3 regions of the Mesorhizobium sp. P170090 genome follow, and region 2 is predicted to be linked to each of the others. Evidence: predicted binding sites of a transcription regulator. Region 2 holds the regulator's gene; each other region holds the start of a gene.
What was found. The regulator PhoB, encoded in region 2, activates phosphate uptake and scavenging genes when phosphate is short. The targets are predictions, from matches to a motif close to TGTCATNNANCTGTCAT.
Positions count from the first base shown of each region.

Region 1 (10,533 bases), 310 kb from region 2:
AACCAAAGCCGCGCTCACCCAGAAACTCGCCGACTTCGAGACAAAAGGCTCCGACCAGATCGTCGTCGCCACCATCCCCAGCCTCGACGGCGAGGAGATCGAGCCTTACGCCAACCGGCTGTTTCGCTTCTGGAAGCTCGGCCAGGCCAAGGAAAATAACGGCGTGCTGCTGCTGGTGGCGCCGAACGACCGCAAGATGCGCATCGAGGTCGGCTATGGGCTGGAAGGCACGCTGACCGATTTGCACACCAAGCTGATCATCGAAAACGACATGGTGCCGGCGTTCCGCGCCAGCGATTTCTCCGGGGGCATTTCCAAGGCCGTCGACGACATGGTGATGGTGCTGGAAGGCAATCCGGAGGAATTGGAGGCGCGCGGCGAGCGCAACCAGAAGCCGCCCATCAATACCGACAATCTGTTCTTCGGCGTCTTCATCAGCATCTGGGCAATCATCTTCTTCGGCAGCATGGCCGCCTCCATCCTGCCGCCGATCTTCGGCCAAAAACTCGGTCCCGGCCGCTATCGCTGGCTCGGCATGACATTCGAGCCGGGCCGGCGGTCGTCCAGCGGCGGCTGGTCTTCGGGCGGGGGCGGCTGGTCGTCGGGTTCAAGCGGTGGTGGCGGCTTTTCCGGCGGCGGCGGTTCGTCCGGCGGCGGCGGCTCCTCGGGAAGCTGGTGACGAGATGACAACACGCATCGCCAATCCCTGGCATGGCCGCTTCGCCACGATGACCGGCGCTGCCTTGCTGGTCTTGCTCGTCAGCTTCGCGGCGCTGGCGGCGGAACTGCCCGCCCTCACCGGTCGTGTCGTCGACAATGCAGGCATCATCGATGCCGCGACCGAGGCGGCGCTCACCCAAAGACTGGCCGATTTCGAGACCAAAGGCTCCGACCAGATCGTCGTCGCGACGGTTCCCAGCCTCGACGGCGAGGAGATCGAGCCTTACGCCACCCGGCTGTTCAACGCTTGGAAGCTCGGCCAGAAGGCCAAGAACAATGGCGTGCTTCTGCTGGTGGCCGTGAACGACCGCAAGATGCGCATCGAGGTCGGCTACGGGCTGGAAGCCACGCTCACCAACCAGCACGCCACACGGATCATTGAAGGCATGGTGCCGGCCTTCCGCGCCGGGGATTTCTCCGGCGGTATTTCCAAAGCGGTCGACGACATGATCATGGTGATTGAGGACAGTCATGGTGGTTGAGGGGAACTGGTGACGGCATGACAGTACGCGTCTTCAATCCGCCAAGACCTGGCCGCGCAGCCGCGACGATCGGCATCGCGCTGTTGACGATGCTCACCATGCTGTTTGTAGCTTTGGCGGCAGACCTGCCGGCACTCACCGGGCGGGTGGTCGACAATGCCGGTATTATCGACGCCGCGACCAAGGCGGCACTGACGCAGAAGCTCGCGGATTTCGAGACCAAAGGCTCCGACCAGATCGTCGTCGCCACGATCAACAGCCTCGACGGCGAGGAGATCGAACCCTACGCCAACCGGCTGTTCCGCTTTTGGAAACTCGGGCAGGCCGGCGAAAACAACGGCGTGCTTCTGCTGGTGGCCAAGAACGACCACAAGATGCGCATCGAGGTCGGCTACGGGCTGGAAGGCACGCTGACCGACCTGCACACCAAACTGATCATCGAAAACGACATGGTGCCGGCGTTCCGTGCCGGTGATTTCTCCGGCGGCATTTCCAAGGCCGTCGACGACATGGTCATGGTGCTGGAAGGCAACCCGGAAGAGCTGGAGGCGCGCGGCAAGCGCAACCCGGCCGACCGCAGCACGCCCATCGATCCCGTCGTCGCGGTCTTCCTGATCCTGTGGGCGGCGATGTTCTTCGGCGGCCTGGCGATGACCTTCCTGCCGCCGATCTTCGGCACCAAGCTGTCGCCGGGCGTGTATAAATGGCTGGGCATGACCTTTCGCTACGGCCAGGGGCCGAGCGGATCGTCCTCGGGCTCCAGCAGCTGGACAACAAGTTCGTCGTCGGGCAGCGGATGGTCATCGGGAAGTTCGGGCAGCAGCTGGTCTTCGGGCTCAAGCAGCGGCGGCGGGTTTTCAGGCGGCGGCGGTTCGTCTGGCGGTGGCGGGTCTTCAGGGAGCTGGTGAGAGAAGATGGCAACACGACCGATCAGCCCACAGGACCATGAGCGCATCGCCACCGCGATCCGCGCGGCCGAGGCCAAAACCGACGGCGAGATCTACTGCGTCGTTGCGCATGCCAGCGACGGCTATTTCTTTCCCGCCGCCTTCATGGCGACATCAGGCATGCTGATTGCCAGCCTCGCCGTCGCTTATGGGCTGGAAGCCTGGTGGCTGTCGATCCGGCTGCCGCATTTCGTCATTGTCCAACTGCTGGCACTGGCCTCGGTGTTGGTGCTTTTGTGGGCGCTGCCGGGCTTGCGCATCCATCTGGTGCCGCGCCGGCAGCGTTATCAGGCGGCACATCACAATGCGCTCAGGCAGTTCCTCGCCCGCAATGTCCACCGCACCACGGCGCGCACCGGCGTGTTGGTCTTCGTGTCGATCGCCGAGCGTTATGCCGAAGTGGTCGCCGATTCGGGCATCGACAGCAAGGTCGGCCAGCATGTCTGGGACGGCGTGGTGCGCGATCTCCTGCAGCATGCCGGTGACGACCGGCTCGCCGACGGCTTCGTCAAGGCGATCGGGCAGGTCGGCGCGGTGCTGGCCGAGCATTTCCCGGTGACGTCGGGCGACGCCAATGAGCTGGACGATCATCTCGTCGAGATCTGAAGAGCCTGCACGCGCTACCCGGACGGACGCCTGACCGCGCCGGCTGGGCGCGTTTTCCAGGCAGGCTTTGCCCATTGTCAGCAGTGTCGCGATCGGCTGTGAGAAAGCGGTCGGCGGGCTGACCTCGAGTCTTGCAAATGGCCGATGCGGGTTTATGGTTAACAAATCATGAATACGCTGAGCATCGACATCAGGAAAGCCGAACCGCGCGACGCCGGCGCCATTGCCGACGTGCACCAGCTGGCCTGGGAGGGCGCCTATTCCGGCATCATCCCGCATCGCTCGCTGACCTCGATGATCAACCGCCGCGGCGCCGACTGGTGGGCCAACGCCATCCGCCGCGCCGCCACCGTTCTGGTGGTCGAGATCGGCGGCACCATCGCCGGCTATGCCACGATCGGCAAGAACCGCGCCCGCGAGCTGAAGCAACAGGGCGAAATCTACGAACTTTACCTGCGTCCGGAATATCAGGGCATCGGGCTCGGCAGCCGGCTGTTCAAGGCGGCGCGGGCGCGGCTTGCCGACCACGGGCTGAAGGGAATGGTGGTGTGGGCGCTGGAAGACAACCAGAACGCACTTTCCTTCTATGCCGGCGCGGGTGGCCGTGACGTCGCCGAAGGCGTCGAGATTTTCGAGCAGAGGGCGCTCAAGAAGGTCGCCTTCGTCTGGGAATGACCGGCCTCGGTTACAAATCATCATAAACCGTGCGCTTCCGTTAGCGCTTCGCACCAATCGCCGCATTGCACCATGCCGCGCCGCCCGCTATCGATCTTGGACATCGAGAGAGGGATTTAAGCCATGCGAATCGAAGCCATTGCCATCGGAAAGAACCCGCCCGAGGACATCAACGTCATCATCGAGGTGCCGATCGGCGGCGAGCCGATCAAGTACGAGATGGACAAGGAGGCCGGCACGCTGTTCGTCGACCGTTTCCTGCATACGTCGATGCGCTACCCCGGCAATTACGGTTTCGTGCCGCACACGCTGTCGGGCGACGGCGACCCGATCGACGTGCTGGTCTGCAACACGCGCGCGCTGGTGCCGGGCTGCGTCATCAATGTGCGGCCGATCGGCGTGCTGGTGATGGAAGACAATGCCGGCCAGGACGAGAAGGTCATTGCCGTGCCCTCGCCGAAGCTGACGCTGCGCTACGAAAACGTCACCGAATACACGCAGCTGCCCGAGATCACCCGCGACCAGGTCCAGCACTTCTTCGAGCACTACAAGGATCTCGAGCCCGGCAAATGGGTCAAGATCGAAGGCTGGCACGATTCGAAATACGCCAAGAAGATGATCGTCGACGCGATCGCACGGGCGAAGGCGGCGAAGTAGCGCCGAGAGAGGCCTGCGTCTCGTTCAAGTAAGCGGCAAACGCCAGCGCGAGGCACCCCCCTCTGGCCTGCCGGCCATCTCCCCCTCAAGGGGGGAGATCGGATGTCGCAACGGCTTTCGTCAATTTTCAGCGCCGAAAGAAAAGCGCCGCCAGCGAAGCTGCCAATCTCCCCCCTTGAGGGGGAGATGCCCGGCAGGGCAGAGGGGGGTGCCTTGCACCCACGTGGCTAGTTATCCACCCGACCAAACGCCGGCACGTTGCCGATGACGGTGTGCTTGTCCTTGCCACAGGCGAAACTCTTCGCCTTTTCGTCCGCCAGCTTGCGCGCCTGGTCGTTGGCCTGAGGGTTGCCGGTGGCGAGCACGAGGCCGATGGTGCAGCCGTCGCGGGCTTCCATCTGGGCGACCTTGGCGACGAGCAGCACTTCGGTCGGCTTGTTCTCATCCTCGGGATTGCTGATCGAGCGGCGGTGGATCACCGCGAAGGGAACGGCAACGTCGCCCTTGGTCTCGATGCGCCATTCGACCTTGGCGCCGGACGAGTTGAAGCCGGAAAAGCTCTCCCAGACCGAGGTCATCTCGCCGCCGGGCGGAAACCCGTAGAATAGCGATTCACGCGCATCGTCGTAGGCGATCAGCACGGGATAGCCGCGATAGCCGGAGCAGGCGAGTTCGGCCCAGTCGCCATCGCCTTCCTCGGCCTGCGCATAGGTCACGCAATCCTTTTGCGAGTCGAGGTCGGTGTAGACGCTGGATATGCCATCGGCATGGGCTGCCTGGCAGAGGGCGGCGAGGGCGAATGGAACAAGCAGCAGGGTTCGCATGCGGACTTTTCCCTTGAGGTTGGCCCCAGCCTATCGCCAAATTTGCGGCCGGCCTAGCGTGCCAATCTCAACGTTGGCGCCGCCCAAATCGCCCTGCCGGGCAATTCTCCCCCTGAACGGGAGAAAGTGGCCGGCTGCGCCGCTGGCGACAACCTTGCAACGCTGGCAATTGGCGAAATCGTGATGAGAGCGTTCCTCGCCCCATTTCCGGGAAAGGATGCCGGCAGGTGAGGGGCGGCGCCAACGTTCGAAATGTTATTTCTTCAAGCTCGCCTCGATCAGCAGGTCGGCGTTGTGGGCGACCGCCGCCGCCGGGCCTCCGAGGCCGAAGAGCTGGCCACTGATATAGGCGCCTTCGATCAACAGCAGCAGGCCGTCGCCGAGCGTGTCAGGGTCTTTAGCGCCCATCGCTGCGGCCATGGCGCGCAGGCGGTGGCGCAACTCCTGCTTGTTGGCCTCGCTGACGACACGCGCCGGATGGCCATGTTCGGGATATTCCACCGCCGCGTTGGTCATGCCGCAGCCGCGATAGTCCGGCCTTTGCGTGCGCTTGCCGACGCGAGTCAGGAAAGCCCTGAGCTGTGCGCGCGGGTCGCCGGGGTGGGCAGCCACGGCTTCGTCGAAACGCTCCCAATACTCACGGTCATATTGCCTGAGATAGGAAGCGGCGAGCTCGTCCTTGGAGGGAAAGCTGCGGTAGAGGCTGGGCTTGGTGACGCCGGCGCGCTTGACGATCTCGTCGACGCCGATCGCCCGGATGCCGCGGCGGTAGAACAGGTCGTACGCCACGTCGAGGATTTTCTTGGCAGCCTTGGGCGGTGCCACTGCATGACCGTCCTTGATGGTCAGTTCAAAATTTTTGTCCGTTGGCATGGTATGACTCGATTGACGTGTTACCGATCGGTACGTATACAGGTCCTCACCCTGCAACGTACCGGTCAGTAACATGATAGCTCAATCCCGTCCGTTTGGCCAGCGCTACGCTTTCGTCGTGGTTGGCGTCATCTTCCTCTGCCTGTTGATCGCGGCCGGGCTTCGTTCCGCACCCTCGGTGATGATGCTGCCGTTGGATAAAAGCTTCGGCTGGGGGCGCGATACGGTTTCGATTGCCGCCGCGATCGGCATCTTCCTTTACGGCCTGACCGGGCCGTTTGCCGCCGCATTGATGGAGCGTATCGGCTTGCGCCGCACGCTGCTTGCCTCGCTTGTGATCATGTCGGGCTCGACCGCGCTCAGCCTGCTGATGACCGAGCCATGGCACCTGTTCCTCACCTGGGGCGTGTTTTCCGGCATCGGCTCCGGCGCGGTCGCCACCGTGCTCGGCGCCACCATCGTCAACCGCTGGTTCAAGACCAATCGCGGCTTGGTGATGGGGCTGATGTCGGCCTCCAGCGCCACCGGCCTCTTGGTGTTCCTGCCGCTGCTGGCATCGCTCGCCCAGTCGGGCGGCTGGCAGCCCGTCGCTACCGCCGTCTCGATCGCCACCGCCTGTCTTCTGCCGCTGGTCTGGCTGTTGGTTCCGGAGCGTCCCGCTTCGATCGGCATGGTGCGCTATGGCGCCGGGGCCGATGACGTGCCGCCGGTATCGCCGGCATCGCAAGGCAATTTCCTGGCGCATACGCTCAACACGCTGCGCCGCGCTGCCGGCACCCGCGTCTTCTGGTATCTGTTCGCCACCTTCTTCATCTGCGGCTTCACCACCAACGGGCTGGTCGGCACGCATCTGATCTCCTTCTGCGGCGATATGGGCATCCCCGAGGTACAGGCCGCGGGCCTGCTGTCGCTTATGGGCATTTTCGACCTGATCGGGACGACGCTCTCGGGCTGGCTCACCGACCGTTTCGACCCGCGCAAGCTGCTCGGCGTCTACTACGGCATTCGCGGTCTGGCGCTGATCTATCTGCCCTATTCCGGCTTCTCGGCGACCAGCCTGATCATCTTCGCGGTGCTCTACGGTCTCGACTGGATCGCCACCGTGCCGCCGACGCTCAGGCTCGCCAACGAGGCCTTCGGTGACCGCAGCGGCCCGATCGTGTTCGGCTGGATCGTAGCCGGCCACCAAGTCGGCGCCGCCACCGCCGCCGCCTTCGGCGGCACCATGCGCGAATTGCAGGGCAATTACGAACTGGCTTTCCTGATCGCCGGCATGACGGCGATCGTGGCTGCGTGTCTGTCGCTGCTGATCAATACGAGCAGGCCGGCTTTCGATCCGGAGCCGCAAGCGGCGTAAGGCGCGGTACTAATCTCCCCCCTCAGGGGGGAGATGGCCGCGAAGCGGCCAGAGGGGGTCCGTGCGACCGGACTCAGCCTCTTGCGCAGAGGTCGGCGCTCCAAGCGAGGCGACCCCCTTCTGTCGCCTTCGGCGACATCTCCCCCCTCAAGGGCGGAGATCACCTGTCGATTGTTATCAAAGTTTCATCTTCCCGGGATGTGGCTGAAACATTGAAGCTGGAGCTTGCTGGCACCGTTCGAAGCCATCAGGAGACAGCCATGAACAAGATCTCGTTGACCCGCCGCGCTTTCGTCACCTCTGCCAGCGCCGCCGGTCTGCTCGGCGCATCGGGGCTCGCTTTGCCCTATTATTCGCGCGCCAGCCAGCGCCCGGCCTTCACCCATGGCGTCCAGTCCGGCGATGTCGATTCCTCGAGCGGCATGGTGTGGACGCGCACCGACCGGCCTTCGCGCGTCATGTTCGAAGTGTCGTCGACGGAAAACTTCGCCAATGCGACGCGGCTGGCGCCGCTCGATACCTCGCCGGCCAGCGACTTCACGGTCAAGCGCCTGCTTACCGACCTCGCCTCCGACCAGGATATCTTCTACCGGATGACTGCCGCCGACCTGTCGGATATCAACGCCGTTTCCGAACCGATCGTCGGCCGTTTCCGCACAGCACCCGCCTCGAAGCGCGACATAAAATTCGCCTGGTCGGGCGACACGGCCGGCCAGGGCTGGGGAATCGATGAGACCGGCATGAAAACCTACGCCACCATCGCCAGGCACACGCCGGATTTCTTCCTGCATTCCGGCGACACCATCTATGCCGATGGCGCCATGAAGGACGAGGTAGACCTGCCTGGCGGCGGCAAGTGGAAAAACGTCGTCCTGATCGACGGCAAGCGCAAGGTGGCCGAGACGCTGGATGAGTACCGCGACCAGTGGAAATACAACATGATGGACAAAAACGTTCTGGCCTTGAGCGCCATCTGCCCGACCTTCTACCAGTGGGACGATCACGAGGTGCTGAACAACTGGTCGGATTCGAAGAATCTCGGCGCCGACAGCCGCTACACCGAAAAATCCATCCATGTGCTCGCGGCGCGTGCGGCGCGCGCCTTCCATGAGATGACGACGATCCGCTACGAGCCGTCCGAGCCCGGCCGCGTCTACCGCAAGATCGCGCATGGGCCGCTGCTCGACGTGTTCTTCCTCGACATGCGCTCCTATCGCGGCCCGAACGGCCCCGACATGCAGGAGGACATGACGCCGCAGTCACGCATGCTGGGCGAACAGCAGACGAAATGGCTGAAGCGCGAGCTGACGAATTCCAGGGCGACCTGGAAGATCATTGCCGCCGACATGCCGCTCGGCCTCGTCGTCTGGGACGACGGCGCCAAGAAGGTCGGCGCGGAAGCCATCAGCAATGGCGACAATGGCCTGCCCAAAGGCCGCGAGCTCGAGATCGCCGACCTGTTGCGCTACATCAAGACTGCCGGCATCACCAACACGGTCTGGTTGACCGCCGATGTCCACTACACGGCGGCGCACTATTACAACCCCGACAAGGCGCGGTTCCAGGATTTCAATCCTTTCTGGGAATTCGTCTCGGGCCCGATCCACGCCGGTACCTTCGGTCCCAATGATTTCGACATGACCTTCGGCCCGGAGCTGAAATTCATCAAGGCGCCGACCACCGAACAGGGCCAGAACCTGCCACCCTCGGCCGGCCTGCAGTTCTTTGGCCTGGTGGACATTTCAGGGGCGACAGAGCAGCTGACCGTGCGGCTGATGGATCGCGACGACATCGAGCTTTACAAGGTGACGCTCGATCCGGTGCGGTCGGCGTAAGCCTTTGGGCCGGTGCGAAGGATCGCTATGCCTGGAATGGGCAGCCGTCAGTCCGGGTAGCAAACCGTCGGAATCTTCGGCCACACCGCGCTGTCGCAGCCTGCAACCCGCTGCCTCTGCTTGAAAGAGGCGCTGACCGGGCCGGTGACCACGGGGTCGACGCCATCAGGGGCGTCGGCAAACATCTGCTCGGCCGTCCGGTCGGGCGACGACGCCGGATTGGCTTCCTTCACCGTGGCGGCCGATTGAGCGGCATTGGCCGCCAGCACGGCAGCGAATGCGACCGAAGCGATGAGGGGCCAAAATCGGTTGAGTTTGTCGGTCATGAATTTCGAACTACCCGGGCCCAGAAAGGTTCCCGCCTTGGTTAACAAAACCATCTCACACCGAGATGCTTAAGATTTGATGAGTATTTGGTGGTGCGCCTCCTCTTTCGCAATTGCGAAAAACCCTGTATGAGCCGCGCAACCGAAAGAGGCGGCGCCTTCTGGCCTGCTGCCTGCAACGCTCCCGAGACCACAAAATGAAAATTCGTAATATCGCGATCATCGCGCACGTCGACCATGGAAAAACCACCCTCGTCGACCAATTGCTGCGGCAATCCGGTTCCTTCCGCGACAATCAGCGCGTCGCCGAGCGCGCCATGGATTCCAACGACCTCGAAAAGGAACGCGGCATCACCATCCTGGCCAAGGCGACCTCGGTCGACTGGAAGGACACCCGCATCAACATCGTCGACACGCCCGGCCACGCCGATTTCGGCGGTGAGGTCGAGCGCATCCTGTCGATGGTGGATTCGGCGATCGTGCTGGTCGACGCCGCCGAAGGCCCCATGCCGCAGACCAAGTTCGTCGTCGGCAAGGCGCTCAAGGTCGGCCTGAAGCCGATCGTCGTCATCAACAAGATCGACCGTCCGGACGCCCGCCACGTCGAAGTGGTCAACGAGGTGTTCGACCTGTTTGCAGCGCTTGACGCCACCGACGAGCAGCTCGACTTCCCGATCCTCTACGGTTCTGGCCGCGATGGCTGGGTCTCGGAAAATCCGGAAGGCCCGAAGGACCAGGGCCTGGCGCCGCTGTTCGACCTCGTCATCAAGCATGTGCCGGAGCCGACCGTTCATCCCGGCCCGTTCCGCATGATCGGCACCATCCTGGAAGCCAATCCATTCCTCGGCCGCATCATTACCGGCCGTATCGAGAGCGGCACGCTGAAGTCCAACCAGGCGGTCAAGGTGCTGCACCATGACGGCACCCAGATCGAAACCGGCCGCATCTCCAAGATCCTCGCTTTCCGTGGCCTCGAGCGCCAGCCGATCGAAGAGGCGCAGGCGGGTGACATCGTCGCCATTGCCGGCCTGTCCAAAGGCACCGTCGCCGACACGTTCTGCGACCTGGCGGTGACCGAGGCGTTGCATGCGCAACCGATCGATCCGCCGACCGTGACCATGTCTTTCCTGGTCAATGATTCGCCGCTCGCCGGCACTGAAGGCGACAAGGTGACCAGCCGCGTCATCCGCGACCGCCTGCTGCGAGAAGCCGAAGGCAATGTCGCGCTCAA
Region 1 is NZ_JBYNWH010000001.1:502,169-512,701, reverse strand. It holds gene AC3EML_RS02550 (TPM domain-containing protein) at 1-679, shown strand, start outside; partial or broken gene AC3EML_RS02545 (TPM domain-containing protein) at 729-1,184, shown strand; gene AC3EML_RS02540 (TPM domain-containing protein) at 1,220-2,110, shown strand; gene AC3EML_RS02535 (TPM domain-containing protein) at 2,117-2,755, shown strand; gene AC3EML_RS02530 (GNAT family N-acetyltransferase) at 2,924-3,430, shown strand; gene ppa (inorganic diphosphatase) at 3,554-4,087, shown strand; gene AC3EML_RS02520 (hypothetical protein) at 4,315-4,911, opposite strand; gene AC3EML_RS02515 (TetR/AcrR family transcriptional regulator) at 5,167-5,784, opposite strand; gene AC3EML_RS02510 (MFS transporter) at 5,858-7,141, shown strand; gene AC3EML_RS02505 (alkaline phosphatase D family protein) at 7,402-8,976, shown strand; gene AC3EML_RS02500 (hypothetical protein) at 9,024-9,302, opposite strand; gene typA (translational GTPase TypA) at 9,500-10,533, shown strand, end outside.
Region 1: the regulator PhoB is predicted to act here: its motif matches at 7,314-7,330, upstream of AC3EML_RS02505 (alkaline phosphatase D family protein).

Region 2 (10,533 bases):
GTCGGTGCTTTGGCCGGCGGACTGATCGGCGGCGGCAAGGGTGCGCTGATCGGCGCAGCCGTTGGCGCCGGTTCCGGCCTGCTGGTGCGCAACCTGCGCAACGGCTATTGCCAGTATCGCGACAATCGCGGCCGGCTCTACACCGCTCGCTGCTGATCCGCTTCAAAAGCGTCAGACAATCGCGACGGAGACCGGTCAGCCGGTCTCCGTTTGTTTGACTGCATCAGGCTGCGGGATCCTGATTTCCACCGTAAGCCCATCGGCGCGAAAATCTCGGGCAATCGTGCCGCGCAACTCGCGCGTGACATTGAGGTCGATCAGCTTGGTGCCGAAGCCGGTCTTCGCCGGCGCTTCGAGTTCCTTCTGCCCGGCCTCGCGCCAGTTCAGAACCAGCATCCGCTCGGACCCGCGCCCCTCGAACGACCAGTCGACCTTCAGCGCACCCACGGAATTGCCGGCCTCGCCATATTTCAGCGCATTCGTCGCCAGTTCGTGAAAGGTCAGGCCAAGCGCCTGCGTCGTCCTCTCGTCGAGCAGCACCTGAGGCCCTGACAATATCCCTTCCGGAAGCTCCTTGCCGAATACCTGGCCGAGCTCGATGCGCAGCAGGTCGCCAAGATCGGCCTTCTGCCAGCGCGAACGCGTCAGCATGTCCTGGGAAGCCGCCATTGCCTGCAGGCGGGCCGAGAAGGAAGTTGAGAACTCCTGCACGTCGGTTGCTTGCGCCGCCGTCTGGCGCGCAATCGCCAGCACCCGCGTGATCGAATTCTTGATTCGATGCTTCATCTCCTGCAGCATCAAATCCTTTTCGAGCAGGCTTTTTTCCGTCGTTTCATGCAGCAGCGACTTGGCGTCGTAGGCGCGCTCCTGGTAGCGGGCCACCAACGCTATGGCGCCGGCCAGAAGCAGGCCGAACAGCCCGAGCATGACCGGAATGGCGCGCGAGGACGGTTGCGAAAATGCACTTGTCGGCCGAAACAGCACCGTCCAGGGCCGACCGGCGACGATGATCTTGCGCGTCACCAACAGCCTGTCGCCAAAGCTCGCAACCGGCGGCGTCTCCGACTGGAACAGAAGATTGTCGGCGTCGGCCGTGCCGTCATAGATCGCGGTGTTGACCGGCAGCAAAGGCGTGCGGCTGAGCGCGGTCTGGAACAGGTCGCGGGCGCGGAAGGCCGCGTAGAGAAGGCCTGATGTCGATGATCTGGACGCATTGATACCATCCGGCGCGGTTTCGACATTGAGCCTGACGAAGACCAGGAAACCGGTAAAGGTCTGCGCCGCGCCAGTGTCCTGGCCGAGCTGGACCAGACCGCTTGCGTGCTGTGCGTCATCGGCCATCGCCTTTTCGATCGCCTCGCGCCGCACCGGCTCGGTGAACATGTCGTAGCCGATGGTGGATTCGTTGGCAGGGTCGAGCGGCTCGAACAGCACGACGGGCGTGCGCCATGGCTGTGTCGTGTCCGGATAGACCGTGTGGGCGGCGCCGCGGTCGCGCAACATGTCGCGCTCGACCGCCGCTTCGTCACCGGTCTTGGCCAGCCTGAGATAGCCGATGCCGCGCAGGCCGGCGAAATTGTTATCGACATCGAGGGCGCTGAAGAAGGCCTTGAATTCGCTACCTGAAATCTCGCCATTGCGGGCGTCGAACAGCGCCTGCGTCGAGCGCAGCAGTGACAGATGCAGATCGATACGGCTTTCGATGCGGTTGAGCGCGTCGTCGGCCGTCGCCTCGAACTTGATGCGCGCCGCTTCCTGGGTCGCGAAATAGGCGAAGCCCGCCATCGTCAGGCTGATCAGTGCAACGGCAATGAAGGCAAGGATCGGGAAAAACTTCTTCAACGCAGGCCCATGGACGGTTCGGGACCTTTATGGGCAAGTCGCCGCGGCAAGACAATGGCGCGGCCAAGCCATAATGACAGCTGGCATATCATGCATATTTAGCCGGCTTATCGATCTCGAGCATCAGTGAATACGACAGCTGACGATAGCGTGGTCTCAGGCCGCGATCTTCAGCGCACCCGGACCGGGAATGGCGCCGGGCGGGCACTTTCCCAGGATGATCATGCCGAGCACTTCGTCCTGGGTCACATCGGTGGTGCGCGCGGTGCCGACGACCTGGCCGTTCTTCATTACGCAGACTCGGTCGGCAAGCTCGAACACGTCGTGAATGTCGTGGCTGATCAGGAAAATGCCGATGCCGTCGGCCTTGATCTGCTTGACCAGTTCGCCGACCTGCGCCGTCTCCTGCGGCCCAAGCGCGGCCGTCGGTTCGTCCATGATCAGGATGCGGGCGTTGAACAGGATGGCGCGTGCGATCGCCACCGACTGGCGCTGGCCGCCCGACAGCTTGATTACCGGCTCCTTGAACCGCTGGAAGCGCGGATTGAGCCGGCTCATCACCTTGCGCGCCTCGGCCTCCATGGCGACATCGTCGAGTGTCCCCCACGCGGTCATCAGTTCGCGGCCGAGGAAGAGGTTGGCGGCAGCGTCGACATTGTCGGCCAGCGCAAGCGTCTGGTAGATCGTTTCGATGCCGTATTTCTTGGCGTCGCGCGGAGTGGAGATCGAGGCCTCCTGGCCGTTGACCAAGATCTGGCCGGCATCGCGCTTGTAGGCGCCCGACAGGATCTTGATCAGCGTCGACTTACCGGCGCCGTTGTGGCCAAGCAGCGCCACCACTTCGCCCGGGAAAAGATCGATGGACGCATCGTCGACGGCGCGAATGCCACCGAACGCGATCGAGATGTTGCGCATGTCGATCAGTGGCGTACCAGTGGGAGCAGTTTTTTCCATAATCGTTCCTCCCTAGACGCGCTTGCGGTAGACGGTGTCGAGCCAGACGGCGATGACCAGGACAGCGCCAACGACAATGCTCTGCAGCGGCGAGTCGATGCCGAGCAGCACCATGCCGGATTGCAGCGACTGCATCAGAAGCGCGCCGAGCATGGCGCCCATCACCGTTCCGGCGCCGCCCGCGAGCGACGTGCCGCCGATGACAGCGGCCGCGATCACCAAAAGCTCGTCCAGTGTGCCCAGCGCATTGGTTGACGCATTGAGACGGGCCGACGAGATCGCCGCGCTGATTGCAGCCAGCACACCCATGATCATGAACACCTTCATGGTCACCCAGCGCGTGTTGATGCCGGCGAGTTCCGCTGCCTCCGGATTGCCCCCGATGGCGAAGACATAGCGGCCGAAACGCGTGCGCTTGGTGATGAACGTCATGATGATGCCGACAATCACCGCCATCAGCACCGGTATGGCGATGCCATGCGCGATGAACAGCCCGCCTTCGGGAACGGTGATGCCGTTCTGCTGTGCATACTGGCGCACGATGCCGATCGGCCATGGATAGGAATTGGCGATCCACACGGCGCCGAGGATGGCCGCGCAAGCGACCACGCCAAGCAAGGTCTCGGCCCAGACGGGGCGCAGTGGAAAGCTGAAGCGCTTGCGTTGCGAGCGGCCGTTGAGCAGCGCGAAGGCGACCGCTGCGCCGGCGACGATGCCGACGATCCAGCTGGCAGCGGCGCCAATCGAGCCGCGTGGTCCGCCGCCCATCAGCTGGAAGGTGGCGTCGAGTGGCGCGACCGTGCGCCCGCTGGTGATGAGCCATGCCATGCCGCGCCAGACCAGCAGGCCACCAAGCGTCACGATGAAGGCCGGAACCTGCATATAGGCGATGATGAAGCCCTGGAACGCGCCGATCAGCAGACCAAGCACCACGCCGGCGGCAAGCGCGATGATCCAGAGCCAGGGGTTTCCAAGCTGGAAGCCGATGATGCGAATCAGGAATTCGGCCTGTGCCACGCCCATGATCATGCCGATCACGCCTTCGGCGGAGCCCACCGAAAGGTCGATGTTGCGCATGACGATGACCAGTACCATGCCGGTCGCCATGATCGCGACCGAGGACGTCTGCACCGACAGGTTCCAAAGATTGCGCGGCGTCAGGAAAAGCCCACCCGACAGGATATGTATGCCGACCCAGATGACCAGCAGCGCGCCGACCATGCCGAGCATGCGCGTGTCGAGCTCGGTCGCTTTCAGGAACCGGGCGACCGCGCCGAGTTCAGACGCTCGTGCCGTATCGGCCTGCGGATTTGAGGTCGTGTCGGTCATGATGTCCTCCAGCGGCTTGCCGTCTGGCGCGGATGCCGGACCACAGCCTAGAAGTTTGCCGCCGATGGCGGAAACACACAATTCTCGTAGAGAAAACGCCGCGGCTTGACAGCCGCGGCGCCTCATTTCTTCAAGTCGTCGAGATCAGTTGCAAGCCGCGACGCTGCCGGCGGCGACGCCCGTGCAGACTTCGTCCTTCTTGATCCAGCCGGCGTCGATGACGACGTTGAGGTTGTCCTTGGTGATCGCGACGGGGGTCAGGAACAGCGACTTGACGGTGTTGCCGCCAGGCGTGGTGAAGTCCTTGGCGCCGGCAATGTCGCCCGTCTTCTTGCCATCGGCAAGCTGCGAGGCGATCTCGGCGGCGTTCTTGCCGAGTTCGCGCGCGTCCTTCCACACCGACACCGTCTGCGTGCCGAGCGCGATGCGGTTCAGAGCGGCATGGTCGCCGTCCTGGCCCGAGACCGGAACCGTTCCGGCAAGGCCCTGCGCCGTCAGCGCGGCGACAACGCCGCCGGCTGTGCCGTCATTGGCCGCAACCACGGCATCGACCTTGTTGTCATTGGCGGTCAGGAACTGTTCCATGTTCTTCTGGGCATTGGCCGGCAGCCAGCCATCGGTATAGGCCTCGCCGACATTCTTGATCTTGCCCGAGTCGATGGCTTCCTTGAGCACTTCCATCGAGCCCGAGAACAGGAAATCGGCATTCGGATCCGAGCCAGAGCCCTTGATAAAGACATAGTTGCCCTCGGGCTTCGCCTTGAACACTTCGCGGGCCTGCATGCGGCCGACTTCTTTGTTGTCGAAGGTCAGGTAGAAGACGTCCTTGTTCTCGATCAGGCGGTCATAGCCGACGACCGGAATGCCTTCGTCCAGCGCCTTCTGCACCGCCGGGCCGATGGCCGACGCGTCCTGCGCCAGGACGATCAGCGCGTTGGCGCCTTGCGAGATCAGGCTTTCGACGTCGGTCAGCTGCTTGCCGGGATTGGACTGCGCGTCGGCGGAAATGTACTTGTCGCCGGCGGCTTCGATCGCCGTCTTCATCGCCGCCTCGTCCGTCTTCCAGCGCTCTTCCTGGAAGTTCGACCAGGAGACGCCGATGACCTTGTCCTTCGCCTGCGCGACCGAGACCAGCGTCAGCGACATGGCGGCGCCCGCCAGCATGGCGGCTGCAAATCTGTTCATGATAAACCCTCCCTGCGCCGCGCGCGGCGCGACAAAACTGGCCCGAAGGCCTGCACACAGAGGCTCCATTTTTTCGAGCCTCGAAAAAACACTGGTTCAATGATAAAGCGCTGTCAACATGGTTTCTGATGGCCTTGCCGAATTTTTTCGAGCTCCGCAATAAACAATGACAGGGCTGCCGGCGTCTGCCAATATTTGGCTGGTGCCGTCGAACGCCTTCACTATCATGAGGCGCGAGGAGGCCGGGAGGAAACAAATGTCGGTTGGAATCCGCCACGACGATCTGCGCCGTCGCAACCGCGCGATGGTGATTTCGGCCGTGCGCCGGGCCGGCCAGCCGTCGCGGACCGAGATTGCGGCGACCACCGGCCTCAGCCATTCGACCATATCGGCAATCTCGTCTGATCTGATTCAAGAAGGCATCCTGATTGAAGGCAAGCCTGGCGAGACCGGCTCGCTGAAACGCGGCCGGCCGCAGGTCGGCCTTGGCCTCAATCCGGAAGCGGCGGCGGTGATGACCGTGGTGCTGTCGCTGAACTTCCTCTCCGTCACCGTCATCGACTATGCCGGCCAGGTGGTCGCGGAAGAACAGCGCCGGCTCGACACGCTGACCATGCCGCGCGACGAACTGATCGGCGAATGCGTAGCAATCGTCCGGCGGCGTCTCGAGGACCCGGACCTGGACGTCCAGAGCATCGCCCGCATTGCCATGGGCATCCAGGGCATCACCGATTCGCAGGCGCGGGCCATGCTGTGGTCGCCAATCACGCCACTGACCGACATTGCCTTCGCCGACATGTTGGAAGCGGAATTCGGCATTCCGGCCACCATGGAGAACGACTGCAATATGATGGCGGTGGCGCTGCAATGGCGCCAGCCCGAGCGCTACCGCGACAATTTTATCGCCATCCTCTTATCGCACGGCATCGGCATGGGACTGGTGCTGAAAGGCGAACTTTTCACCGGCACCCATTCCTCGGGCGGCGAGTTCGGCCACATGATCCACCGTCCGGGCGGCGCGCTCTGCCGCTGCGGGCGGCGCGGCTGCGTCGAGGCCTATGCCGGAAACTACGCCATCTGGCGCAGCGCCAAAATGATGGGCGAGGATGCCGAGCCGGTCGATATCGGCGACGCTGATATGCGCGCACTCGCCGCGCGCGCCCGCGAAACCGACGGCCCGGAGCGCGAAGCCTATCGCAAGGCCGGCGAGGCGCTCGGCTTCGGCCTCGGCAGCCTGTTTGCGCTGATCGATCCGGCACCCGTCGCCATGGTAGGCGTCAGCGCCGCCGCCTTCGACTTGATCGAACCGGCATTGCGCGAAGCGATCGCCCAGACCGCCGGCGGCCAGCACTCGAAATCGATCTCCTTCGACACCGAGCCCAACGAGCTGCCGCTGATCCGCGAAGGCTGTGCCATGCGCGCGCTCGGCTTCGTCGATCAGGAGATTTTCGCGCCGGGCATTCAGGCCAAATCCGGCAAGCATGTCGCCTGAATGGCCGGCAACGGCGCGACGCGCAGCATCCTAGTCTTCCCTGATCGCGTAGCCGGCGCCGCGAATGGTACGGATGACATCCGGCATGCGGCCGTTGTTGACCGCTTTGCGTAAGCGCCCGACATGGACGTCGACGGTTCGCTCGTCGATATAGATCGTCTCGCCCCAGACATTGTCGAGCAGTTGGCTGCGCGAGAACACGCGGCCGGGATGGCGCATCATGAATTCGAGCAGCCGGAACTCGGTCGGTCCGAGCCTGATCTCGCTCTTCTTGCGGTAGACACGGTGCGACTCGCGGTCGAGCACGATGTCGCCGACCTTGAGCACGCTGGACAGCACTTCCGGCTTGGCCCGGCGCAGCAGCGCCCTCACGCGCGCCATGAACTCCGGCGTCGAGAATGGCTTGACCAGATAGTCGTCGGCGCCGGTGGACAGGCCGCGCACGCGATCGCTTTCCTCACCGCGCGCGGTCAGCATGATGATCGGCAGCCGCTCGGTTTCGGGCCGCACTCTAAGGCGCCGGCAGAGCTCGATGCCGGAAACAGCGGGCACCATCCAGTCGAGCACCAGGAGATCGGGCACGTTTTCCTGCAGGCGGATCTCGGCCTCGTCGCCGCGTGTCACCACCTCGACGTGATAGCCTTCGGATTCGAGGTTGTAGCGGAGGAGCACGCCTAGCGGCTCCTCGTCCTCCACGACCATGATGCGTGGCGCGATCATCGGCAGTTCACCCTCATCAGGCCGGCATGGCCATCGCCGTCTCGTCCTGCTTCGGACGATTGGCGGGCAGTTGCTGGCCGGTCAGCACATAATACGCATTTTCGGCGATGTTGGTGACATGATCGCCGATGCGCTCAAGATTCTTGGCGCAGAACAAGAGATGCGTGCAGGCGGTGATGTTGCGAGGGTCTTCCATCATGTAGGTCAAGAGCTCACGAAACACGGACGTGTATTTGACGTCGATGCGCTCGTCGTCATTCCTGAGTTTTGCAAGCGCTGCCGCATCGGTGGCGGCATATTCCTCGACGACGCCTTGCACCTGGATCAGCACCAGCTGCGCCATGGCGTCGATGGAGTGCGAGAGGTCGCGCGGCGTGACGCTCAAGCCCACGGTGCCGACGCGTTTGGCGATGTTCTTGGCGAGGTCGCCGATGCGCTCGAGGTCGCCCGCCATGCGGATCGAGCCGACCACGGCACGCAGATCGTTGGCCATCGGCTGACGCTTGGCGATCAGCGTGATGGCGCGGTCGTCCAGTTCGCGCTGGCGCGCATCCATGATGGCGTCGTCGGAAACGACACGCTGTGCCAGCGCATTGTCCGAATTGAGCAGCGCCCTGGTCGAGCCGCTGACCATCGAGCCTGCCAGATCGCCCATGTCGCGGATCAGCTTGCTGATCTGCCCGAGCTCTTCATCGAAGGAGGCGACGGTATGTTCACCCATGATCTTGGTCCTCGTGCCTGAAAATTCACCCGCCGGACGGCTCAGCCGAAGCGGCCGGTAATGTAGTCCTGGGTGCGCTTGTCGTCGGGGTTGGTGAACATCTTGTCGGTGGCGCCCTCCTCGACGAGATAGCCGAGATGGAACATCGCCGTGCGCTGCGACACGCGCGCCGCCTGCTGCATCGAATGGGTGACGATGACGATCGTGTAGTTCTGGCGCAGCTCGTCTATCAGCTCCTCGACACGGGCGGTGGCGATCGGATCGAGCGCCGAGCAGGGCTCGTCCATCAGGATCACCTCCGGCGACACGGCGATGGCGCGCGCGATGCACAGGCGCTGCTGCTGGCCGCCGGACAGGCCGGTGCCGGGCTCCTGCAGGCGGTCCTTGACCTCGTTCCAGATCGCCGCCTTCTTCAGGCTCTGCTCGACGATCTGGTCCATGTCGGACTTGCGCTTGGCCAGCCCATGGATGCGCGGGCCGTAGGCGACGTTCTCGTAGATGGACTTCGGGAACGGGTTGGGTTTCTGGAACACCATGCCGACGCGTGCGCGCAGTTCGACGACATCGATGTTCTTGTCGTAGATGTCGTCTTCATCGAGCGTGATCTTGCCGGTCACCCGCGCCGAATCGATGGTGTCGTTCATGCGGTTGAGGCAGCGCAAGAAGGTCGACTTGCCGCAGCCGGAGGGGCCGATCAGCGCCGTCACCTGGTTCTGGCGGACGTCGAGATTGACGTCGAACAACGCCTGCTTCTCGCCATAGAACACGCCGACCTTGTCGCCGCGCATCTTGATCACTTCGTTCGACTTGGCGTTCATTTTGTCGCCCACTGCATTCTCAAGGGACTGTTCGGTCATGATGTTCATACCAAATTGCCTTTTTTCTACCAGCGCCGCTCGAACCGGCGCCGGAGCACGATCGCGGTGATGTTCATGGCCATGAGGAAGACGAGCAGGATGATGATGGCGCCGGACATGCGCTCGACAAAAGCGCGCTCAGCCTCGTTTGCCCACATATAGATCTGAACCGGCAGCGCGGTCGCCGGATCGAAAGGCGTCGTCGGATAATCGGCGACGAAAGCGACCATGCCGATCAAGAGCAGCGGTGCTGTCTCGCCGAGCGCACGCGCCAGGCCGATGATGGTGCCGGTAAGGATGCCTGGGGCGGCAAGCGGCAGGATGTGATGGAACACCATCTGCATCTTGGAGGCGCCGAGACCTAGGGCCGCCGAGCGGATCGACGGCGGCACCGCGGCAAGGGCGGCGCGCGTGGCGATGATTATGGTCGGCAATGTCATCAAGGTCAGCACCAGGCCGCCGACGAAGGAAGCCGAGCGCGGCATGCCGAGGAAGTTGATGAACACGGCAAGGCCAAGCAGACCGAAGACGATCGACGGCACCGCCGCGAGATTGTTGATGTTGACTTCGATCAGGTCCGTAAAGCGGTTCTTCTTGGCGAACTCCTCCAGATAGATGGAGGCGGCGACGCCGATCGGCAGCGCCAGCAACAGCACGATCACCATCATGTAGAACGAACCGATGATGGCCACGCCCATGCCCGACGTCTCGGGCCGGCTGGAGGCGCCATAGCTGAACAGGCCGGTGTTGAAATGCTCGGCCATCGCGCCTTCGGCTTTGAGCTTGTTCATCCAGTCGATCTGCTGGTTGGACACCTTGCGGCGCGCTTCATCGACGCCGAGGTCGATCTGGCCCTTGAAGGCCGAGTCGAGATTGGCGGCGGCCAGGATGTCGACGTCACGCGTCGTGCCGATCACCGACGGATCGGCGGAGACGATGTCGCGCAGCTGGACGCGGGCGCCTTCCGACAGGAAGCCCTTGAGCTTCAGCATCATCGGCTTGTTGGCCGGATCGATGCCGAGCTTGGCCACCAGCGCGTTTTCGGCGAGCTTGGGATAGTTCGCCTTGATCAGCACATTCGGGTCTGTGGCACGCTTGTTCGAGGGGTCGATGACCTTCTCATCGAAGGTGATCGGAAGCGTCACCGTCGTCTGCCAGAAGGCGGTGTAGCCTTTCGAGACGATGGTGATCAACATGATGGCCAGGAACGCCAGGCCCACCGAGATCGCAATCACGCCATAGATGCGGAACCGGCGTTCGGCGGCATAGCGCGCCTTCAGCCCGATGTCGCGGCGCGGACGCGCGACGGCACCCGCCATCGTGTCCAGGGGGATGTCGGTCATTCGTACTGCTCCCGGTACTTGCGCACAATGTAGAGGGCGACGATGTTCATCACCAGCGTCAGCGCGAACAGCGTCAGGCCGAGCGCGAAG
Region 2 is NZ_JBYNWH010000001.1:188,448-198,980, forward strand. It holds gene AC3EML_RS00935 (YMGG-like glycine zipper-containing protein) at 1-156, shown strand, start outside; gene AC3EML_RS00940 (CHASE domain-containing protein) at 196-1,842, opposite strand; gene AC3EML_RS00945 (ATP-binding cassette domain-containing protein) at 1,999-2,796, opposite strand; gene AC3EML_RS00950 (sugar ABC transporter permease) at 2,809-4,125, opposite strand; gene xylF (D-xylose ABC transporter substrate-binding protein) at 4,270-5,310, opposite strand; gene AC3EML_RS00960 (ROK family protein) at 5,567-6,802, shown strand; gene phoB (phosphate regulon transcriptional regulator PhoB) at 6,833-7,522, opposite strand; gene phoU (phosphate signaling complex protein PhoU) at 7,539-8,243, opposite strand; gene pstB (phosphate ABC transporter ATP-binding protein PstB) at 8,285-9,109, opposite strand; gene pstA (phosphate ABC transporter permease PstA) at 9,127-10,443, opposite strand; gene pstC (phosphate ABC transporter permease subunit PstC) at 10,440-10,533, opposite strand, start outside.

Region 3 (10,533 bases), 4.9 Mb from region 2:
TTCCATCGGCAAGAACGCGTCGTCGGGCTGCGTGCGCTTCATGAACCAGGACATTATCGACCTCTACAGCCGGGTCAACGGCTTAGCCCAGGTCTATGTGCGCCCGAACCTGTCGGCCGCAGGCAAGATCATGGCCGTGTCGAGCCGGACCGCCGAGCCGATAGATGCCGGCGTGCCAAGGGATGCGGAGATTTTGAAATAGGTGCCTTCACGGCATCGCTGATCGCCGACAAACGTTTAGAGGCGGACGCGCCGGGCGCGTCCGCCTTTCCGTAAACGGCTACTTCTTGGCGAGGCCCGGAAGCGTGACCTGATAGACCAGAAACATGGTGTCGACATCGGCGCCGTCGTCGGCCTTGTAGGGCGCGCCGACCTGAAAACCGTCCTGGGTGAGAAAGTCGTTATCGTTGCCGACGAACAGGAAATAGTCGTCGGGCAGCGCCGGATCGAGCAGGCTGACCACAGACATTGCTTCCCACTTCTCCGAGAGATTGTTCTTGTCGTTCGGCTTGCCGTCATGCAGGCCGAAACGGCCGAGTTCCTTGTTGTCGTTGATGTCAATGAACGGCGTCAGCTTGGCCGGGGTCACCGAGGGGTCGAGCACGCCCTTGGGCGCCAGCGGCTTGTCGGCGGCATCGAAGGCGCCGCCGGCAATGTCGGTGGCGCCAGAGACGTCGACGACGAAAATCTGGCGCAGCAGCGAAGTATCGCCCTTCACCCCCTGGCCGTTTCCGCTGTCGCGCGCCAGCATCAGGAAGGTCTTGTCGGACAGCGCCACGATTTCGCTCTGCGCGGCGACCTTGGTCTTGTCCTTGGCGTCCTTGAACACCGGCAGCGGCACGGCATATTCATGCACCAGCTTGAGATGGGCCGGGTCGGAGGCGTCGTAGACCAGCGCGCGGGTGTTCTGGCGCGTCGCGGGCGAATCGCCGCCATCCTGGCGGGGCGCCGACTGCAGCACAGTGATCAGCGACTTGCCGTCCGGCGTCAGCGCCATGCCTTCGAGGCCTTGATTGTTCTGGCGGCCGGTTTCGGGATCCTTCGGATCGGGTTCGGCTGCACCGGGGCCCGGATTGTCGGAGGCGAAGTTCGGCGCGCCCTTGCGCATCGGCACCAAAGCGGCGGGCGGCTGCGTTGCCGACAACAGATGGCCGTCGGCCGAGAAGCGGTAGATGTTGGGGCCGTATTCGTCAGAGATGAACATGGTGCCGTCGGGCAGCCGCGCGATCGCCTCATTGTCGAGCGCCAGCTTGCCATTGGCCTCGGGCAGGATCGGCAGGTCGCCATTGGCCGCGCGCACGCCGTTGAGCGGATCGAGGCCGGTGGCGTCAGCGCCCTTGTCGTCGGTGAGGAGCAGGGAATCGGCAAGCGTCGCCTTGACGCCTGTCTGTTCCTGGCCGGAGGTGGGCGTGGCGCCCAGTGCGGTCGGCGTGAATTCGATATGAATAGTGTTGAGGCGCGGCCGGTAATCGGTGGTGCCGACGACATTGTAGCCACGGTCCGGCAGCAACCAGAGCGAGCCCTTGTAGCCGTCCGCGCCACGGGTCCAGCTTGCGGCGTCGATGGACATGCCGGAGCCGGAGCCGAAGGTCTCGCCGAACTTGTCCTTCTGATCGGCCGGGATGCGGCCGACGCCGACCAGGCCCTTGTTGACGAAGCCGCCAACGGTGGCGGTGCTGTCGGCAAGGGCAGGGGTCAGGGCGGTAAACAGCGCCAGCGCGGCGCCGAGCGACACGGTTCGGTGCGAGATTTTCATGGAGATCCTTTTTGTGACAAGCCTTGAGCGGCGCAAAGGGGCCACCGCATCGCATCGACGATGTCGCCCTCTCGCAAAGCGGTCTAGGACGCGAACATGATACTTGCGTGACAGAGAGGGCCTCTTCCTTCTCCCTTGTAGGAGAGGGAAGAGCGCAATGATCAATCGCTGTCGCGGGCGATCAGTTCCAGCGGCCAGACTTCGCGGATGATGCGCGGACCTTCCGGGCCGGCAAAGGCGGGAAGCGAGGCCAGCAGCATTTCGGCCAGCCGCCGGCCCATCGGCTCCAGCGACGGACGGAAGGCGGTCAGCGCCGGCGAGAAATAACGGCAGAGCGGCGTGTCGACGATGACGATCACCGCGATGTCGTGGCCGGGCCTGATGCCCATCTCGGCCAGTGCCTTGCAGCCGCCGAGCGCCATTGCGTCATTGTTGAAGATGATGGCTGTGGGCCGGTCCTTGGAGAGCATCACGCGCGGCGTCACCTGGTAGCCGCCTGCCTCGTTGATGAAGCCGTCGGCGATCAGGCCGGGGTCGACTTCGATGCCATGCCGCTCCAGCCCCTTGCGGTAGCCGTCGAGGAAAAGGTAGCCGAAGTTGAGATCAAGCGAAGGGCGGATGGCGGCAATGCGGCGGTGGCCGCGCGCGACCAGCCGGTCGACGGCTTCATCACCCGCCCTCTCGAAATCTATATCGAGCGAAGGATAGGTGTCGTCGCCGGATTGACTTCGGCCAAGCGTGGCGAAGGGAAAGCCGGCCTTGCTGAGATAGTCGATCCGATCGTCTTCCCGCCGTGTATTGGCCAACACGACCGCGTCGGCCCGGCGCGTCTCAACCACGCGGCGCAGCCTCTCCTGCTGATATTGGCCGGGCTCGCCCATGACGACCATCAGATCCAGGTCATCCTCGGCCAGCCGGCCCTGCAGACCGATCAGGAACGGGATGAAGAACGGTTCGCCATATTGCTGGTCGCCCGGATGCGGCTGCAGCATGAAGGCGATCGAATGGGTGGTGCCTTGCCGCAGGCTGCGGCCGGACTGGTTGGGCGAATAGTTCAATTGCTTGGCGGCGGCGAGCACGCGCTGGCGGGTGTCGGCATTGACGTCGGCGCGGCCGTTCAGCGCCCGCGACACGGTGCCGATCGAAATGTTCAGGTGACGCGCGAGGTCATGGATGCTGGACGCCAAGGACAGTTCTCCCCCTGTCTTGGCTAGCACCGGCTGCCGCCCAGGCCAAGGCTTCGGGATGATTTTCGCTGACAGCCGATTGACATTCTACGCCATCGGGTGTGTTCTCGTAAACGTTTACGGAGAAACGTTTACGGTGATGCCGGAAATGCCGTGACATTCGGTCTGGAGGGACCGGACGGGAGGAATGCCGGATGATGAATGCCGTCCTCGTCGGCTGTGGTGCGATGAGCAAGGCCTGGCTCGATGCCGCGAGGCAGATCGACGGGCTGGCCATTGTCGGCCTTGTCGATCTCGACGCCGAACGGGCGAAGGCGAGGGCGCACGAATACGGGCTCGACGGCGCGGTCATCGGCACCAGCCTCGACGCGGTGCTCGACCAGACCACGCCCGACGCGGTGTTCGATGTCGTGGTTCCAGCCGCCCGGCGTGATGTCGCCTTTGCCGCCTTTGCCCATAATTGCCATCTGCTGACGGAAAAGCCGCTGGCCGATACTCCGGAAAATGCGCGCGCCATCGTCGATGCGGCGCGTAACGCGGGGCGCGTCCATGCGGTCGTGCAGAACCGCCGCTACGTCGCCAATGTCCGGCGCATCAGGCGCTTTCTCGACTCCGGCGCCATCGGCAAGCCGACCAGCATCCATGCCGACTTCTTCATCGCGCCGCATTTCGGCGGCTTTCGCGAGGAGATGGCCCATGTGCTCTTGCTCGACATGGCGATCCACACATTCGACGCCGCCCGCTACATGGTCGCAGGCGATCCCGCCGGTGTCTTTTGCCAGGAATGGGAGCCGGCCAATTCCTGGTACCGGCAGGGATCGTCGGCCAGCGCTATCTTCGATCTCGGTGGCGGCAAGCGGTTCACCTATGCAGGCTCTTGGTGCGCGGCGGGCTTCCGCACCAGTTGGGAGAGCACATGGCGCATCGTCGCCGAGCACGGCAGCCTGGTCTGGGACGGCGAGGACGGGCTGAAGGCCGAAGTTGTGTTGTCGGTCCGCGACGGCCTTTTCGACCTGACCCAGCCCATCATCGTGCCGCCGCTCGATCCCGCCGACCGCATCGGCGGTCATCTCGGCGTCATCAAGGATTTCATCCACGCCATCGAGACCGGTAGCGAGCCGGAAACCCGTGGCAGCGACAACATCAAAAGCCTGGCCATGGTTTTCGGCGCCATCGAAAGCGCCGAGACCGGACGGCGCGTCGCAATCACACAGGAAGCATCATGATGCCAAACCCGCTTCTCGACATCCGGATCGGCACCATGGTGCGGGCCAATCTCGAAGACCCCGCCGCCTACATCAAAGAGATTCTGCCGCTCGGTTTCGAGAGCATCCAGCCCTTCTTCTGGCAGACGCTGGGCGGCAAGGATTTGCGGCGGCTCGCCGGTGAGATTCGCGAGGCGATCGGCGATGCCGATGTCGCCGTGTCGTCGATTGGCGTGTTCGGCAATCCGCTGGAGGATGGCGAGGTCGATCGCGGCGTGCTCGCGGCCTGGGAAACCGTCATCGACAACGCGCATCTGTTCGGCGCCTCGACGGTCAGCGGCTTCACCGGCCGCCTTCGCGGCAAGAAGCTGACCGACAGCCTGCCGCGCTTCCGTGAGGTCTGGGGACCACTGGCCAAGCGCGCCGCCGACAAGGGCGTGCGCATTGCCTTCGAAAATTGCGCCATGGATGGCAACTGGGCGGCCGGCGACTGGAACATCGCCCACAATCCCGATGCCTGGGAGTTGATGTTCAACGAATTGCCCGACGACAATCTCGGCCTCGAATGGGAGCCCTGCCACCAGCTTGTCTACCTCATCGACCCGATGCCGCAGATCCGCAAATGGGCGCCGCGCATTTTCCATGTCCACGGCAAGGACGCGACGGTGCGCTGGGATGTGATCCGCGAGCACGGCGTGTTCGGCAAGCTGCCCTTCGTGCAGATGCGCACGCCCGGTTTTGGCGACAGCGACTGGACGCGGGTGATCAGCGAATTGCGGCTGGCCGGTTACAAGGGCGCCATCGACATCGAGGGCTGGCACGACCCGGTCTATCGCGGCGACCTCGAAATCACAGGCCAGGTGCGCGGGCTGGAATACCTCAAGCAATGCCGGGGAGGAGCGACCTACCTGCCGAACCCGGCGTGACCGAGGGCCGGTGGGAGGAGCCGGCCTGACAGATTGCCAAGCACTGCCGACAAGCACTGCCGACAGGCGAATGACGAAACCCCTCGGCTCACCGAGGACAAAAGGGAGGAACGTGCATGAGCATCGCAATGAGAACGACACTTCTGCGCTCGACCGTCGTGGCCGCCGCCACGGCGCTGTGCGCTGCCATCTCCACTCTGCCGGCGCAGGCGCTCGACGCCCAGTGGTGCAAGGATGTCCACATCCGCTTTTTCGTCGGCGGCGCCGAGGGCGACGCTTTCGGCACCATCGTCTACAATGGCGCCAAGCAGGCGGCGTCCGATCTCGGACCCAAGGTCGACTATATCTTCTCGCAGTGGGACGTCGAGAAGATGGTGCAGCAATTGCGCGAGGCCGTGGCCGTGAAGCCAAACGGCATTGCCATGATGGGCCATCCCGGCGACGCCGCGATCATGCCGCTGGCCGAACAGGCGCACAAGGACGGCATCAAGATGATGTACCAGAACGTGCCGGTGCCGACGGTGGTGGCTGCGTTCGGCGGCGGCTATGTCGGCGCTCAGCAGGAGCAGCAGGGCCGCGCGCTCGGCGTCGAGGCGTTCAAGCTCGGCAATCTCAAGGCCGGCGACAAGGCGATCATGATCGGCCCGTTCGAGAACGAGGCCCGCGGTGCGCGTGAGCGCGGCACCGTGGCCGCGCTGAAGGAAGCCGGCGTCGAGGTCATCCAGCTGTCCTCGCCGCCGAGCGGCGAATGGGCGTCCGACCCCAATCTGGCGATCCCGGTGATCACCGCGGCACTGCTCAACAATCCCGATGTGAAGGCGGTCGGCTATCCCGGCGGCCAGATGCTGGGCAACGTCGCCACCTACATGCAGGCGGCGGGCAGGAAGCCCGGCGACATCTTCAACTTCGGCTTCGACACCAGTCCCCAGATCGTCGAGGCGTTCAAGGGCGGCTGGGTGCAACTGACGGCCGATCAGCAGCCGTTCCTGCAAGGCTATCTGCCGATCCTCAGCCTTTGCCAGCAGGTGGTGCTGGGCCTGGCGCCGATGAATGTCGACACCGGCGCCGGTTTCGTCACGCCGCAAAATTACGAGATCGTCGCCGAGCTCGCCAAGCAGGCGCTGCGCTGACCTCCCAAGCTGCCGGCTGGGCCCAAGCCCGGCCGGCAGGACCGCTGGCGAGAATGCCGGCAAGCGAGAGCATTTCACCGTTTCAAGGAAACGGCGAACCGCTCTACCTCTTTGTTCTTACGCAATTTCGGACGAAAAACCGCGTACACTTTTCCTGGAATTGCTCAAGCGAGGATCGCCATGGCCGAACGCATCATCGAACTGCGCGACATCAGCAAATCCTATGGCCAGGTCTATGCGCTGGGCGGGGTCAATCTCTCGGTCGACCGCGGCGAGGTGGTTGGCTTGATCGGCGACAATGGCGCCGGCAAATCGACGCTGATCAAGATCCTGTCCGGCGTCGTCAAGCCGACCAGCGGCGAGATCCTGGTGCGCGGCAAGCCGGTGACCGGCTGGAGTGCGGCACGCTCGCGCGACGCCGGCATCGAGACGGTTTTCCAGGACCGGGCGCTGGCCGTGCAGCAGACCATCGTGCGCAACATCTTCATGGGCCGCGAACTCACCGGCTTCATGGGCTTTCTGAAGGTCAATAAAGAGATAGAGGAGGCGAGCCGGCTGATGCGCGAGATCGGCTTTACCTCGAAAGTGTTCACGCCGCATTCGATCGTCGGCCAGCTCTCCGGCGGCGAACGCCAGGGCGTGGCGATCGCGCGCGCCATCTACAAGCAGGCGGAGCTGATCATCCTCGACGAGCCGACGACGGCGCTGTCGCTGACCGAGACCGCCAAGGTCTTCCATTTCGTGCGCCAGGTGCGGGCGAGCGGGCGCTCGATCCTCTTCATCGGCCACAACATCCATCACGTCTTCGACATCGCCGACCGCTTCGTGGTGATTGACCGCGGCAAGGTGGCGCTGACCGCCGATCGCACCGAGGTCAAGTCGGCCGAAGAGCTGATCAACTTCATGGAAGACGTTGCGCATCCCGGCGGATTGCCGGGGCTGCACGAGGCCGGCGACGCGGAGAGGGCAGCACGATGAGCAAGACCATGGAACCCGATCTGCAGAGCCCTCTCGGCGGCAAGGCAGCCCGACCCGAGTGGAAGCACCCGTCCGACCATTGGCTGCGCGGTTTCGTCATCGACAACCGCGCAGCGCTCGGCACGCTGGCCGTGTTCATCATCATGATGGCGGCGTTCCTGATCGCCAACCCGACCGTGTTCACCACCTGGTATCTCTACAGATCCGTGCTGACCACGCTGCCGGTTGCGCTGTTCGTGGTGGTGCCGCTGGTCTTCGTCGTCACCTGCGGCGAGATCGACCTGTCGTTCCCCGCAACCATGGGCTTTGCCTCCTGGGTGTTCGCGCTGGTGGTGCAGGCCGGCTACGATCCGTTCCTCGGCATTGCTGCCGCACTCATCACCGGCACGCTGCTTGGCTTTCTCGTCGGATCGCTGGTCGTTTATGGCGGGCTGTCGTCGCTGATCGCCACGCTCGGCATGAATTTCCTGCTGCGTGGGCTGATCCAGATCATCAACGAGGGCAGGTCGACGGCATTGACCGATCTCAGCGACAGCTGGGCGTACACCATCTTCTCCGGTCAGGTGTGGGGTTTTCCGGTACAGGTCTTCTGGGCACTCGCCTTCGTCATTTTGTCGGCAATGCTCTACAACCGGCACCGCTTCGGCGCGCAGGTGAGGGTGGTCGGCGACAACCCCGACAGCGCCCAGCAGATGGGCATCGACGTCAAACGCGTGCGGGTGAAAGTGTTCATCTTCACCGGCATTGGGGCTGCGATCGCCGGCACGTTTTCGGTGATGATCAACTTCACCTGGTGGCCGACCGCGGGCGACGGCTATCTGCTGCCGGTGCTGGCGTCAGTGTTCGTCGGCGGCACCCCGACCTGGGGCGGCATCGGTACGGTTGCTGGCGGCGCCATCGGCGCGGTCACCGTGTCGTTCATCCAGACCGGCGTCGTGGCGGCGGGCTTGAGCGGCTTCTACGTCCAGTTCTTCAACGGGCTGATCATCATCCTGTCGCTGCTGGGGCACAAGTGGAACCAGGCGCGGTACAGGTGAGGGGCGGGCTAAATTGACGGGGACGCTCATGTTGCGGACCGCATGCCCCGACGACTGGGCAGACGCCCGTCGCTTCGTCATTCTAGGGCGGAGCAGGAGCGAAGCTCCGTCGCGTAGACCCTGGAATCCATTCCGCGACCTTGGAGTGCAGCTGCGCAGAATTCCGCACCGTGGCAACGCGTTGAAGACGCGGGATGGATCCTCGGTCTACGCTGCGTCGCTACGCTCCTTGCTCCGCCCGTGGATGACGAGGCGGGGAGGGCTCCGCCAGCCTACAACAATGTGGTCGCTTGTAGGACAACAGGACAAGCGGGCGCTCACACCGCCGCCACAAACCCGTCCAGCACGCGTTTCTGGCCGGCCTTGTCGAAGTCGATGGTCAGCTTGTTGCCTTCGATGTTGGAGATGTTGCCGTTGCCGAATTTCTGGTGGAAGACGCGGTCGCCGACGCTGAAGGGCGACGGCGTGTCGGCGACGGATTTGGCGACCAATTCGCCGTCGATGGTGCGGCCTTTGACCGAGGTTCGGCCGGCGCCGTAGCCGCTGTCGGTCTCGCCATAGCCGATGCGCTCGACCTGGTGGCCGGAGCGCGAGCCCCAGTTGCGGTCGGTCGCCTCGGTGCGGTTGGCCTGCGCGCGCTGCCAGCCGGGCGTCGCATAGGTGTTGGAGAAGGCGCCGGATTTTTCCGCGCCGACATTGTCGAAGCGCGAGGCGCCGTAGGGGTTCTGCCGCCCTGCGCCCTGGCCGCCACGGCCCGACGCGAACGAACCGCCGCCATAGGAATTGCCGTAGCCGCCATAGGAGTTGCCGCTTTCGGCGACCTCGACATGGGCTTCCGGCAGTTCGTCCAGAAAGCGCGACGGGATGGTCGACTGCCACAGGCCGTGGATGCGGCGGTTGGAGACGAACCACAGATGCAGGTTCTTCTTGGCCCGGGTCAGGCCGACATAGGCGAGACGGCGCTCTTCCTCCAGGCCGGAGCGGCCGCCTTCGTCCAGCGCGCGTTGGTGCGGGAACAGGCCTTCCTCCCAGCCGGGGAGGAACACGGTCTCGAATTCGAGGCCCTTGGCCGAATGCAGCGTCATGATGTTGACGGCGTCAAGCTCGGCGTTCTGCTCGGCGTCCATGACCAGGGCGACATGTTCGAGGAAGGAGCGCAGCGATTCGTACTCCTCCATGGAGCGGATAAGCTCTTTCAGGTTTTCCAGCCGGCCCGGCGCCTCGACCGAGCGGTCGTTCTTCCACATGTCGGTGTAGCCGCTCTCCTCCAGAATGGTCTCGGCGAGTTCGGTGTGCGGCGTGGTTTCCAGCGCCTTCTGCCAGCGCTCGAAATTGGCCGCCACTTCGCGCAAGGCCGCGCGGGGCTTGGGCTTCAGCTCGTCGCTTTCTGCGAGCTTGGCGGCTGCCTCCAGCATCGGGATGCGCAAGCTCCGCGCCGTGTCGTGGATCTGGCGGATGGTGGCTTCACCCAGGCCGCGCTTGGGGACATTGACGATGCGCTCGAAGGCGAGGTCGTCGGCGCCCTGCGCGACGACGCGGAAGAAGGCCAGTGCATCGCGGATTTCCATGCGCTCATAGAAGCGCGGGCCGCCGATGACGCGGTAGTTGAGGCCGAGCGTGACGAAGCGATCCTCGAATTCGCGCATCTGGAAGGAGGCGCGGACCAGGATGGCCATATCATTGAGCTTGTGCTTGGCACGCTGGTAGGTCTCGATGGTCTCGCCGACGGCGCGCGCCTCCTCCTCGGAATCCCAGGCGGCGTGGACATGCACCTTCTCGTCGTCCTCGGCGACCTTCTCGGTGAACAGCGTCTTGCCGAAGCGGCCCTCATTGTGGGCGATGAGGTGCGAGGCAGTGCCGAGGATGTGCGCGGTCGAGCGATAATTGCGCTCCAGACGGATGATGGTGGCGCCGGGAAAATCCTTGTCGAAGCGCAGGATGTTGTCGACCTCGGCGCCACGCCAGCCATAGATCGATTGGTCGTCGTCGCCGACGCAGCAGATGTTGACTTTGTTTTCGCTCACGGGCCGTTCCGCGCCTGCCGGCGCAGGCCCTCCGCCCCCTCTTTTTTGCGCGCCTTCGGCGTCGCGGGAGTCGCCTCGCAACGGCTCGGACGCCCGGTCGGGCTTGCGGCCTTCGGCCGAGCGCGCTTTACCCTCCCCTGGATGGGGAGGGTCGCCGCGAAGCGGCCGGGAGGGGTGACTGGCGCCGGCGCTGCCACCCCCACCCGCGCCGCTACGCGGCGCGACCTCCCCCATCGAGGGGGAGGTAGGCCTTTGCGCCAGCAGCCGCAGCCACATGTATTGCGCGGTGT
Region 3 is NZ_JBYNWH010000001.1:5,045,493-5,056,025, reverse strand. It holds gene AC3EML_RS24545 (L,D-transpeptidase) at 1-202, shown strand, start outside; gene AC3EML_RS24540 (esterase-like activity of phytase family protein) at 281-1,756, opposite strand; gene AC3EML_RS24535 (LacI family DNA-binding transcriptional regulator) at 1,918-2,943, opposite strand; gene AC3EML_RS24530 (Gfo/Idh/MocA family protein) at 3,138-4,169, shown strand; gene AC3EML_RS24525 (sugar phosphate isomerase/epimerase family protein) at 4,169-5,074, shown strand; gene AC3EML_RS24520 (substrate-binding domain-containing protein) at 5,191-6,204, shown strand; gene AC3EML_RS24515 (ATP-binding cassette domain-containing protein) at 6,385-7,182, shown strand; gene AC3EML_RS24510 (ABC transporter permease) at 7,179-8,219, shown strand; gene AC3EML_RS24505 (ATP-dependent helicase) at 8,537-10,533, opposite strand, start outside.
Region 3: the regulator PhoB is predicted to act here: its motif matches at 1,853-1,869, upstream of AC3EML_RS24540 (esterase-like activity of phytase family protein).